DNA from 4 places in the Aquisalimonas asiatica genome. Region 1 is predicted to be linked to each of the others. Evidence: predicted binding sites of a transcription regulator. Region 1 holds the regulator's gene; each other region holds the start of a gene.
The links. The regulator sigma-54, encoded in region 1, starts transcription at its own class of promoters, with help from an activator protein. The targets are predictions, from matches to a motif close to TGGCANGNTNCNTGCTT.
Positions count from the first base shown of each region.

Region 1 (4,456 bases):
CTGTCGGCCAGCACGGTGTCGTCAACCGTGGGTGTCAGCCGCGGCCAGTCGGCCCAGGACGGAGGTGGCATCAGCCGGATCACCCGGTCCACTGCGGCCTGCGCCAGGACGGCGTGGCCACCGAACAGGTGGGTGACAGACTGCGGGCCAAGGCCGCGGACCTCCAGCAGGCCCGCCAGTGCGGCAGGTGCCCGGCCGATCACGCGCCCGCCCTCGACGCACAGGGCGACGGCGTCGTCCGCGACCAGCCGGTGGCCGCGCCCGAGCAACTGCAGCGCCGTATCACTCTTGCCGGTGCCGCTGTCACCTGTGAGGAGGAGGCCGCAGCCGTGCACGCTGACCAGCACGCCGGGGACGGTGGCGCCCGTGTCACCGGTCACGTGATCACTCATGTGCTCCCCTGGGCGGCCTCCCAGTCCCTGAGCAGCTCATACATGGCGTCGGCGTCGTTGGCATCGCGGAGCCTGCGGCACAGGGGCTGGTCACTGAACATCTCGGCGAGCCGGGCAAGAATCTGGAGGTGTTCGTCGGTGAAATGTTCCGGTACGACCAGGGCGAACAGGAGGTCGACGGGTTCGTTGTCGAAGGCGTCGAAGTCGATGGCTTCGCTGGTGCGGATGAAGGCCGCCGTGGCCGTGTCATTGCCGTCCATGCGGGCGTGGGGCAGGGCGACGCCGTGGCCAAGCCCGGTGCTGCCGAGCTTCTCGCGGCTGATCAGCTTGTCGAAGATGGCGTTCGCCGGCAGGGCGGAGTCGGAGCCGGCCACCATGTCACTGAGGACTTCCAGGCCGCGCTTCTTGCTGGTCACCTGGATGTCGCAGGCGATGCGCTCCGGTGTGATTAGGTCGGCAATCTTGATCATGCTTGTCCACGCAGGGTCGTGTCTGCGGTTTCGGAAGTCGGCGGCGGCCCCGCGCTGGTGGCCGCCGCTGCGCGCTGTTCAGTCCTCTTCGCCCTCTCCCTGGGCCTTGGCCTGGGCGCCTTCGTTGCGCCGGTGGTCGGTCACCTTCTCCTTGTGCTTCTTCACCTGCCGGTCGAGCTTGTCGATGAGCCCGTCGATGGCAGCATACATGTCTTCGGCGCTGGCATCAGCGTAAAGCTTGGCGCCACTGAGCAGCATGGTGGCCTCGGCCTTCTGCCGCAGCTTCTCCACCGTCAGGATCACGTGGACGTTGACCACGTTGTCAAAGTGGCGCTCCAGCTTGTCCATCTTGGAATGCACGTACTCGCGCAGTGCTTCGGTGAGATCCACATGGTGCCCGGTGATGTCGATCTGCATAGAGACTCCTCCCGTATGAGAGCCGGAAACGGCTGGCCCAGTGTTGCCTCAGGCAATCCTTTTTCGTTCGTTCGACGAGGCAATCGACATGGATTCACGATACTTTGCCACTGTCCGTCGCGCCACATCGATTCCCTCATTTTTCAGGATTTCGGCCAGTTTGCTGTCGCTGAGCGGTTTGCGGGCGTCCTCTTCGGCGATCAGCCGGCGAATCCGGGCGCGGATGGAGGTTGCCGAGCACTCCTGTCCGTCCACGGTATGCACGTGGCTGGAGAAGAAATACTTGAACTCGAACGTGCCGCGGGGCGTGTACATGTACTTCTGCGTGGTGATCCGGGAGATGGTGGACTCGTGCATCTCCACTTCTTCCGCCACCTCGCGCAGCACCAGCGGCTTCATGGCCTCCTCGCCCTGTTCCAGGAACTCCTGCTGGTGATTGACGATGCACGTGGCCACCTTGAGGAGCGTTTCATTGCGGCTCTTCAGGCTCTTGATGAACCAGCGTGCCTCCTGCAGGTGCTGGCGCATGGTGGCGTTGTCGTTGCCCTGGTCGCCGCGGCGGACGAGGCCGGCGTAGTAGCTGTTGACGCGGATCCTGGGTGATGCCTCGGGGTTCAGCTCCACCCGCCAGGCGCCGCGCTCCTTGCGGACGTAGACGTCGGGCACCACGTACTCGGCCGCGGGTGTGCCGATCTGGGAGCCGGGCCGCGGGTCCAGGGTGCGTACCAGCTCCAGTACCTGGCCGAACTCCTCCTGGGAGACCTTGAGCTTGCGGGTGAGGGGGCCGAGCTGGCGGCTGCCGAGGAGGTCCAGGTGCTTGTCCACCAGCAGCCGTGCTTCGGCAAGCCAGGGGGTGTCTTCCGGGAACTGCTCGAGCTGGACCAGTAGCGCCTCGCGGGGGTCCAGGGAGGCTACTCCGAGCGGGTCGAACCGCTGGATCAGGTGGCGTACCGCCTCCACCTCGTCGGGCTCCACGGGGTCGTCGCCGTCAGTCACCGATTCGCAGATTTCCTCGATGGTGACGCCCAGGTAGCCGTCGTCGCGGACGCCGTCGATGATGGCCTCGGCGATGGCCATGTCCCGTTCGCTGAAATGGGACAGCTGAGCCTGCCACAGCAGGTGGTCGTGCAGGCCGCCGCTGCTGCCGGCGGTCCGGTTCTCCCACGCCTCGCGCTGGTCGTCCTCGCCGGCGGGCGCGCTGTAGGCGGTGCTGCCGTCGTAGATGTCGTTCCAGTCGGAATCCAGGGGCAGGTCCTCGGGGATGTCGGCCTGGTCCGAGGCGGGCTTGTCATCGGCGCCGTCGTGATCGTCGATCGTGTCGGCGACGTCCGGAGCGGTGTCGGTGTCCGTCGCTTCGCCACCGCTTGCCTCGCCGTCGCCGTCCGTTTCGCCGGACTCCCGGGCGTCGGTCGTGTTCTCGGTGCTGGTGTCGGTATCGGCGGCATTGGCGCTGTCGTCGCCGCGGTCGGTGTCAGCGGCCGCCTCGTCAGCTTCGTCGAGCTCGTCAGCGGGCTCCAGCATCAGGTTGGAATCCAGTGCCTGCTGGATCTCCGTGCGCAGCTCCAGAGTCGACAGCTGCAGCAGTTTGATCGCCTGCTGGAGCTGCGGTGTCATGGTGAGCTGCTGGCCGAGACGTAGCTGCAGCGACTGTTTCATTGGCGATGCCTCTCTCCTGCTGCCCCTCGGGCTGCGGGTCAGGCCGGGCCTGCATGCGAGTGGGTTGATGACCCTATCGTAACTGACTCTGTCGCCGGTTAGAACATTGGCCCGATACTTGCGTGGGCTCCTGGAAAGTGCTAAGCCACGAGATCACAGGCGAAAATGTTCGCCCAGGTACACCTCGCGGACCTGCTTGTTCGCCAGGACCTCGTCGGAGCTGCCGCGGGCGATGACTTCGCCCTGGGCGAGGATGTAGGCGCGCTGGCAGATGCCGAGCGTCTCCCGCACGTTGTGGTCGGTGATGAGTACGCCGATGTCCCGGTCCGCCAGGTGGCGGATGATTTCCTGAATGTCCAGCACCGAGATGGGGTCGACGCCCGCGAAGGGTTCGTCCAGCAGGATGAACTGCGGGTTGGCGGCGAGCGCCCGCGCGATCTCGACCCGCCGGCGTTCGCCGCCGGAGAGGCTGATGCCGTTCTGATCGTGCAGGTGGCCGACGTTGAACTCGTCCAGCAGCTCTCTGGCGCGCTCCCGGCGCTGCTTCCGGTTGAGTTCGGGGCGGGTTTCCAGAATCGCCAGCAGGTTGTCCATGACCGTGAGCTTGCGGAAGATCGAGGCTTCCTGGGGGAGGTAGCCGACGCCACGGCGGGCGCGCACGTGCATGGGCAGGTCGGTGATGTCGTTGCCGTCCAGCTCGATGCGCCCGCCGTCGGCCTGCACCAGGCCCACCACCATGTAGAAGCACGTGGTCTTGCCTGCGCCGTTGGGGCCCAGCAGGCCGACCACCTCGCCGCTGGAGACTTCCAGCGACGCGCCGTGGACCACGGTCTTGCGGCGGTAGGTCTTCACCAGCTTCTCGGTGCGCGGCGGGCTCACTCGTCGTCTCCGTTGTCCTCGTCGTCGGGGAACAGTCGGATCTGCACGCGGCGTCCGGTCTCGGGCTCGCCGCGCGCATGCACCCGGTCGGCGGCCACCTCGTATTCGATACGCTCGCCGGTGAACGTGTTCCGCCCCTGGGTCAGCCGCGCGCCTTCCAGCAGGATGACCCGCTCGGGGCCGGAGGCGTAGTACTCCATGCGCGGCGCTTCCGCCTCGATGGGGCGGCGGTCCTCGCCACCCCGCTGGTTGTAGACGGCGGGCTCGCCTTCCACCACCACGTGGTCCAGCGCCTGATCGCCGGCGTCGTCCTCCCGCAGGTGTACGGTCATGCGGTCGCCGGTGATGCGGCGTGGCCCGCGTGTGAGCACGACGTTGCCGGTGTAGACGCTGACGCCCCGGGCGTTGTCGATCTCGGCGTTGTCGGCGTCCAGGTCGATCGGCTCGGCCTGCGCGCCGGCGGCGCCGAGCAGAATCAGCAGGGCCGGCAGCAGGCACAACGGGAGCGCGCGCCTCCAGGCGCGGACTGCGGAATTACTCCGGCGCATCATAACGACCTCTTACCTCGGACAGCAGTTCCACCAGTTCACGGTCCAGGTAGGCGCGGACGCCGACCCCCTCAATGCGTGCGCCGTCGCGCCA
Region 1 is NZ_FOEG01000002.1:653,483-657,938, reverse strand. It holds gene BMZ02_RS07780 (HPr kinase/phosphorylase) at 1-392, opposite strand, end outside; gene ptsN (PTS IIA-like nitrogen regulatory protein PtsN) at 389-862, opposite strand; gene hpf (ribosome hibernation-promoting factor, HPF/YfiA family) at 941-1,279, opposite strand; gene BMZ02_RS07765 (RNA polymerase factor sigma-54) at 1,328-2,935, opposite strand; gene lptB (LPS export ABC transporter ATP-binding protein) at 3,089-3,814, opposite strand; gene lptA (lipopolysaccharide transport periplasmic protein LptA) at 3,811-4,314, opposite strand; gene lptC (LPS export ABC transporter periplasmic protein LptC) at 4,349-4,456, opposite strand, start outside.

Region 2 (4,456 bases), on a different contig from region 1:
CAGGTCCTCACGGAAGGTGCCCTCGGCGACACGGGACTCCAGATCCTGGTGGGTGGCGGCAATGATGCGCACGTCCACGGTCCGCGGGGTATGCCCGCCAACGCGGTAGAACTCGCCGTCGGCCAGGACCCGCAGCAGGCGGGTCTGCAGCTCGGCGGGCATGTCACCGATCTCGTCCAGGAACAGGGTCCCGCCGTCGGCCTGCTCGAACCGCCCCTGGCGGGTCTGCTGTGCGCCGGTGAAGGCGCCCTTCTCGTGGCCAAACAGCTCGGATTCCATGAGATCACGGGGAATGGCGGCCATGTTCAGGGCGACGAACGGGCGGTCGCGACGGGGGCTGTGACGGTGAAGCGCCTGGGCCACCAGCTCCTTGCCGGTGCCCGACTCGCCGTTGATCAGCACCGTGATATTGGACGAAGACAACCGGCCGATGGCACGGAAGACCTCCTGCATGGCTGGCGCCTCGCCGATGATCTCCGGGGTTTCCTCACCCGCATGCAGCCCGCCGGCGGCCGTCTCCCGGGCGCTCTGCAGGGCCTTGCGCACCAGGTCCACCGCTTCGTCCACGTCGAACGGCTTGGGCAGGTATTCGAACGCGCCTCCCTGGTAGGCGGAGACCGCCGCGTCCAGGTCCGAATGGGCCGTGATGACGATGACTGGCAGATCGGGCCAGCGCTGCTGCACGCGCTCCAGCAGTTCCAGGCCATCAATGCCCGGCATGCGGATGTCCGTGACCAGCACCCCGGGACGCTGCTCGGACAGCGCGCCCAGAGCGGCGTCCCCGGTTTCAAAACTGCGCGCCTGTAGACCAGCCTGGCGCAGGGCCTTGTCCAGCACCCAACGGATGGACCGGTCGTCGTCGACGAGCCAAACGTCATCCTTCGTTGTCATCGTCCGCCTCCAGAGGCAACCACAGGGTGAATTCCGTATGTCCGGGTTCGCTCCAGCACTCGATCAGCCCACCGTGCTGGTGGATCAGTGTCTGGGCGATGGAGAGGCCGAGCCCTGTGCCCTCGGCCCGTCCCGTAACCATGGGGTAGAAGATGCGGTCCTGAAGCTCTTTGGGAATGCCGGGACCGGTGTCGATGATGTCCACGCGCACCACCAGCCGGTGGGGTACGTCGGCAATGGTGAACTGCCGCTGCGTGCGCGTGCGCAGCGTGATCGTCCCGTGGCCGTCCAGTGACTGCAGGGCGTTCCGGGCGATGTTCAGGGTCGCCTGGATGAGCTGATTGGGCTCGGCCAGGAGGGTCGGGATGCTGGGGTCATAGTCCCTGTGGATGGTGACCCCCTCGGGCGCCTCGGCCACCACCAGGCCACGGACCCGCTCCAGGACCTCGTGGATGTTGGTCTCCTGCTTTTCCACGTGCTTGCTGGGGCCGAGGAGGCCGTTCACCAGCGTACGCAGGCGGTCGGCCTCCTCGATGATGATCTGCGTGTACTCCTGCAGATCCGGCGCGTCCAGTTCCCTGTGCAGCAGCTGCGCGGCACCGCGCAGGCCACCCAGGGGATTCTTGACCTCGTGGGCCAGACCGCGAAGCAGGTGGCGGGTGGCGTGGTTCTGGTTGATCAGGTTCTGCTCGCGGGTAATACGCAGCCTGCGGTCCAGCTCACTGACTTCCAGCAGCACTTCGTCGTGACTGACCGGGGTGACGGTGAGGTCCACGGTCATGCGGCGATCGGGGGAGACCTCCAGCGAGAGCTCGCGGTTGGTGAACGGCTCGCCCGTCTCGATGGCATTCCTGGCTGCGGCTTCCAGCACCCGCACACAGGGGGTGGTGTGGGATGGCAGCCGGTAACCCGTAACCTGGCGTGCACTGACGGCAAACATCACCTGCGCGGCGCCGTTGATGTAGCGCACGCAGCTGTCGGCACCCATGAGCAGCACGGCATTGCTCATGTGCTCCAGGGCGCGCTCGGCGGGCGAAGTCTGTGGCGGCATGGTCATGTCCATTAGGAAAGCAAAAAGCAAACCACAATGGCTCTGAACGCGCCGGGGCAATCATTCTGGTCGGGAAACAGCCGACCGTTCAGGGATTTGTGGGGCCAGGCAACTCGCAGATACAGAGGGCGACGCGTCATCACGGCGCAGCTGCACTGTCAGAGTGCCCCATTATGGTGCATCGTTGATCGGGGTCAATTCCCGGGGGATGATCGTTTCAGGGGTTCGCGCCAGAACCCTGTCCTCCCGGGAGCAGACGGGATGCCTGGTGCATGTAGAACGTCACCGGGTCGGATTCCGCAATCACCTCGCCGCCTTCACCGAGAACGCGCGCCGCGACCTGATGCTCCCCCCGGTGCACCTCCGTGAGGCGGGTCTCGAGGGACCGGGACGGGTCGCCCCGTGGCTCGCCGTTGAACAGGAACTGCACCCTGTGCTCCGCCCGGAGCGACGGGCTGAGCTCGAGCCGGACGTCCACAAGCCCCTGATTGTCGCGCACGGTCCCCTCGTCCTCCGGCTGGACGATGCGGATCTCTTCGTAACGGGAGTCGTCCTCGTCGGCATCGTCGCCGGACCGGTCTGCCGATGAACGCCGCTGCGGCGTCTCGAAGCGGTAGGACGACTCCGGCGTCGAACGCTCCAGCCGCTCCGCGCCCTCGCGCGGCTCGTCGGAGTAGACCACGTTGCCGTCTTCATCCACCCATTTGTAGATGTCCGCCACAGCGGCCAGGGGCAGAAGCAGGCCGAGGATTACGATCACGTTCCTTGTCGTCATACGGGGAATGTAGCACGAGCGCGGACGGGGGCGTGTCCACCGCGCACAAAAAAAGCCCCGGCGTAACCGCCGGGGCTTTCCCTGATGCAGCCGTGTCGGCCGGATTCAGACGCTGAAGTACATGTCGAATTCCACCGGGTGGGTGGTCATGCGCAGGCGCTGCACTTCCTCGCCCTTGAGCTCCAGGTAGGCATCGATGGTGTCATCGGTGAACACGCCACCCTGCTTGAGGAACTCACGGTCGTTGTCCAGCGCTTCCAGCGCCTCCTCCAGGGAGAAGGCGACCTTCGGGATCTCCTTCTCTTCTTCCGGCGGCAGATCGTAGAGATCCTTGTCCATGGCGTCGCCCGGGTGGATCTTGTTCTGCACCCCGTCAAGGCCGGCCATCAGCATGGCGGCGAAGGCCAGGTACGGGTTGCCGGTGGGGTCGGGGAACCGGACCTCGATACGGCGCGCCTTGGGGTTGGAAATCCACGGCACACGGATGGAGGCGGAGCGGTTGCGGGCGGAGTAGGCCAGCAGCACCGGGGCCTCGAAGCCGGGCACCAGACGCTTGTAGCTGTTGGTGGACGCGTTGGCGAAGGCGTTGATGGCCTTGGCGTGCTTGATGATGCCGCCGATGTAGTACAGCGCCGTCTCGCTCAGGCCGCCGTACTGATCGCCCTGGAACTGGTTCTTGCCGTCCTTCGAGAAGGACATGTGCACGTGCATGCCACTGCCGTTGTCGCCCACCAGGGGCTTGGGCATGAAGGTGGCGGTCTTGCCGTAGGCGGCGGCCACGTTGTGCACGGCGTACTTGAGCTTCTGCACCTCGTCGGCCTTCTTGACCATGGTGTTGAACTGGACACCGATCTCGCACTGGCCGGCGGTGGCCACCTCGTGGTGGTGCACTTCCACGTCCAGGCCCAGCTCTTCCATGGCCAGGCACATGGAGGTACGGATGTCGTGCAGGCTATCCACCGGCGGCACCGGGAAGTAGCCGCCCTTGACCTTCGGACGGTGACCCATGTTGCCGTCGGAGTAGACGCGCTCGGAGTTCCAGCCCGCCTCTTCGGAGTCGATGCGGTAGAAGCTGCCGCTCATCTCGGCGCCCCAGCGGACGTCGTCGAAGATGAAGAATTCCGGCTCCGGGCCGAAGAATGCGGTGTCACCCAGCCCGGTGGACTGCAGGTAGGCTTCGGCCCGCTTGGCGACGGAGCGCGGATCGCGCTCGTAGCCCTGCATGGTGTTGGGCTCGATGATGTCGCAGGTGATGTTCAGGGTCAGCTCATCGAAGAAGGGGTCGATGGTGGCGGTCTGCGGATCCGGCATGAGAATCATGTCGGACTCGTTGATGCCCTTCCAGCCGGCGATGCTGGAGCCGTCAAACATCTTGCCGTCCTCGAAGAAGTCCTCGTCGACGGTGGCGGCAGGAATGGTGACGTGCTGTTCCTTGCCCTTGGTATCCGTGAACCGCATGTCCACGAATTTCACTTCTTCGTCTTTGATCAGTTTGAGTACGTCGGCTGCGGTGCGTGACATGCCTTAACCTCCAGATGGGACGTAAGCCTCAGCAAAATTTTAACTCGCCGTTTCGGGAAGCATGGACCGTGCCAGCACCACAAGACAGCAAGTTACGAGCGTTTCTGGTGCAGCAGCGCGGAAAACCGCGCCAAAACGCACACATATGGTGCGCACAAAAACGATAAAGCACCAAACTGGTGCACACTCGGGGCATCATTCCGCCACGCGAATACAGA
Region 2 is NZ_FOEG01000006.1:86,491-90,946, reverse strand. It holds gene glnG (nitrogen regulation protein NR(I)) at 1-891, opposite strand, end outside; gene glnL (nitrogen regulation protein NR(II)) at 875-1,942, opposite strand; gene BMZ02_RS13345 (DUF4124 domain-containing protein) at 2,160-2,702, opposite strand; gene glnA (glutamate--ammonia ligase) at 2,823-4,238, opposite strand; gene BMZ02_RS13335 (sulfurtransferase TusA family protein) at 4,434-4,456, opposite strand, start outside.
Region 2: glnL (nitrogen regulation protein NR(II)) is a predicted target of sigma-54. The motif match lies at 1,960-1,976, and genes of this name have one in related genera.

Region 3 (4,456 bases), on a different contig from region 1:
CACCCAGCTCGGCTGGATGGACATGCTGGTCGGGCTGATCGTGGCAGCCGCAGTGGGCACGGGGGCGCTCTATCTGGTGGTGCGCCTGCTGTACAAGGCAAAGCTGCGGATCTTTTCCTGGTATCTCTGGCTGCTCGCCATACTGGTAGGCTTCGGACTCATTCCTCTGGGATACTGAACGTCATGGGAACACTGATCACCTATGCTGCCATTGCCGCGGGTGGAGCCGCTGGAGGCGCACTGCGCTACCTGGTCGGTACCGCGGTGGATCTGCGTTCCGGGAGCACGTTTCCCTGGGGCACCTGGATCGTCAACGTCAGCGGCTCGTTGCTGCTGGGCGTCCTGGCCGGGCTTGTTCTCCGCCTCGGATGGCCCGGCGAGACGTGGGCTGCCGCCCTGATGATCGGCCTGTGCGGCAGCTACACCACCGTGTCGTCATTCAGCCTGCAGAGCATCGGACTGGTCCGGGACCGGCAAGGGCTCAAGGGGGCCGTCTACGTGATCTCGTCACTGCTGGCCTGTCTGCTTGCCGCAGCGCTCGGCCTTGCGCTGGTCACCGGCGGAGTCCCTGCGCCATGACCCTGCGGGACTGTCTCGCCGTCGCCATCGGCAGCGCCTTGGGCGCCATGCTCCGGCATGGCGTGTCCGACCTCTACGGCCTGCTCGGAACCCTGGACTTTCCGTGGGACACGCTCCTGGCGAACACGCTCGGGTCGTTACTGATCGGCTGGCTCGCGGCCCTTACCGCCCCGGAAGGGCCGCGCCCGCTGGGCCCAAGGGCCCGGTTGTTCCTGATGGGAGGCATCTGCGGGGGGTTCACGACCTTCTCGGTGTTCAGCCTGGAGACCGTTGCATTAATGGCGAGCGGTGCGTGGGCACCCGCGGCCATGAACATCTCGGTCACTCTCACCCTGTGCCTGCTACTGACATGGGCGGGCTACGGCCTGGCCCAACGCATGGCCCGGCGGGACGTCGCCAGACGGTGACAACGATACGCCACCGGTGGAACATGCGATCCTTGCTCTCGACATATTCCCAACAGGAGTCACGTGATGAAACGGCTATCTGCGCTGACGGCTGCAGCCATTCTGTTGCCCGCCACAGCCGGCGCAGCGAACCTCAGCTACAACCACATCGAGGGCGGACTGAACTGGGCGGATCCGCCGAACCGCTTCGGGGATAGCGACTTCGGCCTGCTGATCCGTGGTCAGGGTCACCTCAACGACACCATCTTCGCGCGGGGGCAGTTCCAGAGCCACCGCTTTGACATAGGCAGCGGCCCCGACTCCACCACCATCAGCCGCGACGTCCTCTGGGGCGGTGTCGGGTTCCGGCTGCCCACGCAGCAGCGCGACCTCGACATCTACGGTGCCCTGGACCTGGGCTACGACTTCGGCGATCAGGATGACCCGGGGTTCCGGCTCGAGGGCGGTGCCCGGGCCTATCTCGACCCGGGCTGGGACACCACCGCCGGGGTCCGGCTTTGGCGCTTCAACGATGCGAGCAGCAACGTCCAGGTCTTCGGCAGCGGTTACTACGAGGTGGCACCACAACTCTCCCTCGGTGGCGAACTTGCCGTCGGCGATTTCGATGAGATCCTGTTCGGCGCACGCTACACGTTCTGACCCGGCTCCGGCGCCATGTTGGTGCACACACACCATGCGTGCACCAACATGGCACGGCTTCTCCCCCCTCCTGCCTGCAACTCCCTGATTCAACTCTACCGCAGTCAAGGCACGGTGCTTGCTTCCTGCTTACCGACGTGTTCCCGGAAATCCGAGGTACAACCTCAGGAGCAAGCAATGGCAACACGAGTCATGCTCGTTGACGAATCCCCAGACCGGGCCGTCTGGCTCGGCGACGCCCTGAACGACGCCGGCTACGAAGTGGCCTGCACCGTAAAGGCCGACGAAGACCTCTACCAGCGCGTGCTGGATATCCAACCCGATGTGATCATTGTTGAGGCCCGCTCGGGACGGCGGGACATTCTGGAAGGCCTTGGGACGCGGCATTCACCCTACCCTAAACCGGTGGTGCTGTTCACCGAACACAGCGACCCGGAGCTGATGCAGGCGGCCACCGCCGCGGGGGTGAGTCCCTACGTGGTGGGAGGCCTCTCCGCCGAGGGCGTGCGCTCCATCATCAACGTGGCCATCAACCAGTTCCATCAGTACGAACAGCTGCGGCATGAACTGGTGGACGCGCGCACGCGGCTGGAGCACCAGCGCCAGATGGAACAGGCCAAGTGCTTTCTCATGGAGCGCGACGGCATCAGCGAGAATGACGCCTACCACATGCTGCGGCGAACGGCCATGGAGCGCGGCCGGCCCATCAGCGACATTGCCCGCGCCTTCCTGCGCGCCAACGGACGTGCCTGACTGACCACCAACCGCGCCGTGCCGGTGCATACCGCCCCACAACAGTGCACCGGCACCGCCAGACCGCCCGTAAAGAACGACTAAAAAACCTGAAATCAGTTCCTTACAAACATGGCATGCGCCATGCATCACTTGATCTGACACGCGCAAATCCGGCTCAACCGCGAGCAGCGGTTCCCAACGGCGGGACGTCAGCCGGATTCGCCAACCTGAACCTGGCAAGGGCGCCTACCACCGACAGCGGTGGGGCGCCCTTTTTTTGTTGCGACAACGAGGGCGATGCGATGACCAACAAATCACTCGGCGATCCGTTCGACCCGAACAGCGACCTGCGCCACGGCGCGGGTTGCACGTGCAGTACGTGTCATGACCACGGCCATGACGCCACCGCTGGCGGCGACCAGCACGCGCTGGCGTCACCCCACGACCAAAGCGGTGCCCCCGGAGATCGCGAGGCGCTCATGGACCGCCTGATCGAGAGTGCGGTGGTCCGGGCATTGTTCGGCCACCACGACCCCAGCCGGCGGCAGGTTCTGCAGATGATGGGGGCCGGCACCTTCGCCGCTGCCCTCGGATCCATGTTCCCGCTCGAGGCGGCGAAAGCCCTGCTCAAGGACGATCTGGGGACGCCGGAGAAGCGCGACCTGAGCATCGGCTTCATCCCGATCACCTGTGCTACCCCGATCATCATGGCGCACCCCATGGGCTTCTACGAGCGCTACGGACTGAATGTGGACGTCCGGCGTGAAGCGGGTTGGGCCGTCGTTCGTGACAACTCCATGAACATGGAGCACGACGCCGCGCACATGCTGACCCCAATGCCGCTGGCCATCACCATGGGGGCCGGTTCCAGTTCCATGCCCTTCCTGATGCCGGCAGTGGAGAACATCAACGGCCAGGCCATCACGCTGCGCATGGACCACAAGGACAAGCGCGACCCGAGCCAGTGGAAGGGGTTCACCTTCGCCGTGCCGTTCGAGTACTCCATGCACAACTTCCTGCTGCGCTACTACGTGGCCGAGCATGGCCTGGACCCGGACAACGACATTTCCATCCGCGTGCTGCCGCCACCGGAGATGGTCGCCAACCTGCAGGCGGGCAACGTGGACGGCTACCTGGCGCCGGACCCGTTCAACCAGCGCGCGGTCTGGGACGAGGTGGGCTTCATTCACATGCTCACCAAGGAGATCTGGGACGGCCACCCGTGCTGCGCCTTCAGCACCAGCCGGCAGTTCGCCGAAGAAGCGCCCAACAGCTTCGGTGCCCTGTTCAAGGCCATCGTCGACGCAACCCACTACTCGTCGGACCATGACAACCGGGTGGAAATCGCTGAGGCGATCTCGGGGCGCAACTATCTGAACCAGCCCACCTCGGTGGTGGAACAGGTGCTCACCGGCCGCTATGCCGACGGTCTTGGCGAGGTCAAGAACGAGCCCGACCGCATCGACTTCGACCCCTTCCCCTGGCATTCCATGGGTGTGTGGATCCTGACGCAGATGAAGCGCTGGGGCTACATCGACGGCGACGTGGACTACAAGGGCGTGGCCGAGGACGTCTATCTGGCCACGGACTGCGGCAAGATCATGCGCGAGCTTGGTTACGACGCCCCGGAGGTGACCTACAAATCCCACACCATCATGGGCAAGGACTTCGATCCCGAAGAGCCGGAAGCCTATGTGGACAGCTTCGAGATCCGGAGGTCATAAGCCATGCTGACCAGCGAGAACCTGAAGGCGGCGCTATTGAGCGTCGCCCTGCTGGTGGTCCTCCTTGGCGCCTGGGAGTGGAGTATCGAGGGGGCCATCCTTCCCGTCGGCGACCAGGAACTGAGCGAGTACGAGCAGCTCACCGGCGGCAGTGGCGGTGGTTCCCGCATACCGGCACCGTCGGCGATCATCAGCCACGCCGTCACCGAGCTCAGTGACCCGTTCTACGTGGCCGGCAGTAACGACATGGGCATCGGCGTTCAGCTGGCCCATTCAGTGGGCCGCGTGTTCGCGGGCTACTCCCTGGCACTGCTGGTGGCGATCCCTCTGGGCTTTCTCATCGGCATGTCGCCGATCATGTACAAGGCTCTC
Region 3 is NZ_FOEG01000001.1:85,670-90,125, reverse strand. It holds gene BMZ02_RS00460 (undecaprenyl-diphosphate phosphatase) at 1-178, shown strand, start outside; gene BMZ02_RS00455 (fluoride efflux transporter FluC) at 184-579, shown strand; gene BMZ02_RS00450 (fluoride efflux transporter FluC) at 576-986, shown strand; gene BMZ02_RS00445 (outer membrane beta-barrel protein) at 1,053-1,625, shown strand; gene BMZ02_RS00440 (ANTAR domain-containing response regulator) at 1,803-2,378, shown strand; gene BMZ02_RS00435 (CmpA/NrtA family ABC transporter substrate-binding protein) at 2,663-4,084, shown strand; gene ntrB (nitrate ABC transporter permease) at 4,088-4,456, shown strand, end outside.
Region 3: BMZ02_RS00440 (ANTAR domain-containing response regulator) is a predicted target of sigma-54. The motif match lies at 1,733-1,749, and genes of this name have one in related genera.

Region 4 (4,456 bases), on a different contig from region 1:
GTGAACGGCATCGTGACCAGTGTCATCGGATTGGTGCTGGTGGGCGGTATCGGTTGGGCCGTCATCATCAGTGTGACCCGCCCGCTACGCGCGACCATCGGCGGCATCGAGAAGGCCGCGGAGGAGCCCGTGGACCTTACCGCCCGGTTGGACGAGTCGGGCCGTGACGAGCTCACCGACCTGTCGCGGACATTCAACAGGCTGTTCGACACGCTGCAGGGCGTGGTGAACCAGGTGCGCGAAGGCAGCGACACGCTGGCGCAGTCGGCGGAGCAGCTGCGTGACCTCACTGGCGACGCCGACAAGAACAGCCGCCAGCAGCAGGAAGACACCGACGAGCTGGCCAGCTCCATGAACGAAATGGCCGCGACCGTGCAGGAAGTGGCGCAGAACGCCAGCTCCGCTGCCGAGGCGGCGGCCGAGGCCCAGTCCGAGACCCAGTCGGGCGCCGAGACGGTGTCCTATACCAAGGATGCCATCGGCAACCTGGCCCGGGAGCTGGAGGAGAGCCGCGATGCGGTCAACCAGCTCGCCAGCGAATCCGACAACGTGCAGACGGTGCTGGAGGTGATCAACGGCATCGCCGAGCAGACCAACCTGCTGGCCCTGAACGCCGCCATCGAGGCTGCGCGTGCAGGGGATCACGGCCGCGGGTTCTCGGTGGTGGCCGACGAGGTGCGCACGCTGGCGCAGCGCACACAGCAGTCCACTCAGGAGATCCGGGACATTCTCGAGCGGCTGCAGAGTGGCTCGCGGCAGGCGGCGGAGTCCATCGAGGCGCGTACCGAGAGCGCCCGGCACACGGTGGAGCGCTCCAACGAGACCGAGACGGCGCTGGGGACGATCGCCGGTGCCGTGGACGGCATCAGCGGCATGAATACGCAGATTGCCAGTGCCGCCGAGGAGCAGTCTGCGACGGCGGACGAGATCAACCGGCGGGTGAGCGGCATTCGGGATGCGGCCATGCGCAGCGGCGAGGCGATGGACAAGGCGCGCTCGGGAGCGGACGACCTCAACGCCATGGCCGAGCAGCTGCGCCAGGCAGTCGCGCGCCTGCGCGCCTGACGGCCGCTGCCGCTGCGACCGGGCCGGTGCGCGCCCGCATGGGTGCACCGGCCTTGTGTTTCGCTACAATGGCGCTGAACCGTCGCAGAGGAGGCGCCATGTACGAGTTCGTGCAATACACTGCGGCCGACGTGATGACTTCACGGCCGGTGACCGTTCAACCCGAGGCCACCGTCGGGGATGCCCAGGCGCTGTTCGAGCAGCATGGCTTCAACGGCATGCCCGTCACCGATGGCGGCGGCGCGCTGGTTGGTTTCGTCACCAAGATGGATGTCCTTCGCGCGTTCACCCTGCGCCCGGATTACATCGTGCCGCCCTACAACCTGATCATGCGCGACACCGTCGACCGCATCATGACCCGTGACCCGGTCTCCGTCGCCCCCGACTGCCCGCTCACACGCGTCCTTCAGCGCCTCGTGCAACTCGGCGTCAAGAGCCTGCCCGTGATGGACGCTGATCAACTGGTGGGCGTCGTGGCCCGGGAAGACGTGCTGGGTGCGCTGCGGAAAGCGACGGCGTAGTTCTCGCCACAAGCGTCCGTGGCCCTGCAGTCCGCTGCCGCAAGACGTCGAGCGCGATTCCCGCTGACGGTGGACCTGAAGGTCCACCCTACGAGAAATGGTTCTGGGGGCTGGCACCATTCGGCCTGCTTGGTCACAAAAAAACCCCGCAATGCGTGCGGGGCTCTTAATCATTCTTCGGGCAAAAGCCTAATCGATGCCGCCAGAGTCACACTGGGAAACATATGCTTCGTCCACGTCAGTGGTGCAAGTCCATTCACTATCGTCGTTGTTCCATGTGTACCTGACCGTGTCGCCGGCAAGATTAGGACTTACGTCTCGATCCTCGGCCCCGAACTCATACTCGAACCAACCTTCAAAGGCGTCGTCGTCTGTATCCCCTCCGCCGGCGTCGTTGATAGCACCGTGGGATCCAATGGCCTGAATAGAAACGGTGAGATCACCGTCGTACTCCAACTCGTTGCTTTCTGCGTCAACTCCCGTCGGCCAGTTTCCAGTACTCGTATACCGCTCGAAGACGGTGGTCTGAGCACCGGAGAGCAGGTTGTGGGCCTCCGAGAACTGCGCCCGGGCCACGTAGTTCTGGTACTGCGGGATGGCGATGGCCGCCAGGATGCCGATGATCGCCACGACGATCATGAGTTCGATGAGAGTGAAACCCTTTTGAGCCTTCATGGTAGTACTCCTTCCTTTTGGTTTTGGTCAGATCCGCCCGTTCCGGGGCGGATGCGGGACCGGTTTTACCCTGACTTCGAGAACTGTGCAACCGCCCTGCGGGAGTCCGGCACGTTCTGCCGTGGTGGTTTGCATAACCCGTGCCACCTTTTTCTTTGGCGCGCAGGCCTGGTGTGCCGCGGGTTTCAGGGTGGCCGCCGGAAGTGTCGGGTTGTGCAAAGTGTCGTACGGTGTCAGCCCGCCCGGGTAAGGTGACGTATTGCGTCACCCATGCGGCCCGGCGACAGGATGCGCGGTGGGCGTGAACGTCCACCGCGCATGGGTAAAGGGGCGTAGGGTGGACCTTCAGGTCCACCATGGCGTGATCTACCGGCCGCGATCGTCGCTATTCCATGTCCAGCTTCTTCAGCTTGTAGCGCAGGGCACGGAAGCTGATGCCGAGCAGTTGCGCCGCCGCGGTCTTGTTGTAGCCGGTCTTCTCCAGCGCCTTGATGACCACTTCGCGCTCCACGTCGGCCAGGTAGTCGTCCAGGGCGAAATCGTCGTCCGGGGCCGGCACGGCGGCCGCGGTGTCCTGGGGCTGGCCGCACGGCGAGTCCGGGAGCTGAAGGTCCTCCGGCTCGATGACGCCGCCCTCGCACAGGGTCAGCGCCCGCTCGAGGATGTTCTCCAGTTCCCGCACGTTGCCCGGAAAGGCGTAGGCCCGCAGGGCGCCCAGTGCGGCGTCGTTGAGCTGTACCGGCGGGGCGTCGCCGTCGCCGGTCAGACGCCCGAGGACGTGGTTCACCAGCATGGGGATGTCCTGGCGTCGCTGGCGCAGGCTGGGCACCGCAAGCTGGATGACGTTGATGCGGTAGAAGAGGTCCTGCCGGAACAGGCCTTCATCCACGAGCTGCCCGAGATCCTTGTGGGTGGCGGAGAGGATGCGCACGTTGACGCTGATCTCCTGCTCGCTGCCCACGGGGCGCACGGCTTTCTCCTGGATGGCCCGCAGCAGTTTCACCTGCATGTGCTGGGGCAGTTCGGCGATTTCGTCCAGGAACAGGGTGCCGCCGTCGGCTGCCTGGAACAGCCCCTGCTTGTCGCGGTTGGCGCCGGTGAATGCGCCTTTCACGTGGCCGAAGAACTCGCTCTCCATGAGCTCGGACGGAATGGCGCCGCAGTTGATGGGCACGAAGGGTTTTTCGCGGCGATCACCCTTGTCGTGGATGGTGCGGGCCACCAGTTCCTTGCCGGTGCCGGATTCGCCGCTGATGTAGACGGGCGCCGTGCTGCGCGCCAGTTTGGCGATGGTGCCGCGGATCTTCTGCATGGCCGGCGAGTCGCCGAGCAGCGTGTCACGGGAGCGGCGGTCTATGCGGGGGCCATGGCTGAGCCGGGTGGCGCCGCCCACCAGCTGGCGCAGCATGCCGAGATCCACGGGTTTCGGCACGAAGTCGAAGGCGCCCGCCTTGAGGGCCTGCACCGCCGTGTCCATGTTGCCGTAGGCGGTGATCACCGCCATGGGCAGCTCCGGCCGCTCGGCCACGGTCTCGCGGACCAGGTCAATGCCGTTGCCGTCGGGCAGTTGCATGTCGGTTATGCACAGATCAAACGCGTGCTGACCGAGCAGGTCGCGCGCCTCGTGCAGGGTGCCGGCAATGTGGCAGTCCACCTCCATGCGCTGGAGCGTGACCTGGATCAGCTCGCAGATGTCCGGCTCATCATCAATGATCAGGGCCAGGGGACGTTCCGTGGTCATGTCTGCTCGTGTCCTGTGGCTGTGAAGGTGATGCGGAAGCGGGTACCGGAGTCACCCGTGTCCAGGAGGCTCAGCCGGGCATGGTTCGCTTCGCAGAGTTCCCTGCAAAGGTAGAGCCCGAGTCCGGTGCCGTCTCCCGCGGTGGTGAAGAAGGGGTCGAAGAGCTGGTCCCGGCTCGGTGTGGCGATGCCCGGGCCATTGTCGATGATGTCCAGATAGGGCTGGTCGCGGGGGTCGCGCCCGGCCATGAGGGTGACGGTCAGCTCCCGCTCGGGGTGACGGGCATGCTTTGCCGCGTTGCGGACCAGGTTCATCAGCACCTGGTGCAGATGGCCGGGGTCGAACTCGACCGTGGCATCGCCGGGCAGCGTGTCGGTTCGCAGGCGCAGTGGGTGCAGGTCCGGCTGCGCGCGGACGTCCTCGTCGAGCTCGTCCGCCAGCGCCCGCAGGTGGA
Region 4 is NZ_FOEG01000011.1:36,775-41,230, reverse strand. It holds gene BMZ02_RS16475 (methyl-accepting chemotaxis protein) at 1-1,065, shown strand, start outside; gene BMZ02_RS16470 (CBS domain-containing protein) at 1,164-1,586, shown strand; gene BMZ02_RS16465 (pilin) at 1,776-2,261, opposite strand; gene BMZ02_RS16460 (sigma-54-dependent transcriptional regulator) at 2,647-4,002, opposite strand; gene BMZ02_RS16455 (sensor histidine kinase) at 3,999-4,456, opposite strand, start outside.
Region 4: BMZ02_RS16465 (pilin) is a predicted target of sigma-54. The motif match lies at 2,391-2,407, and genes of this name have one in related genera.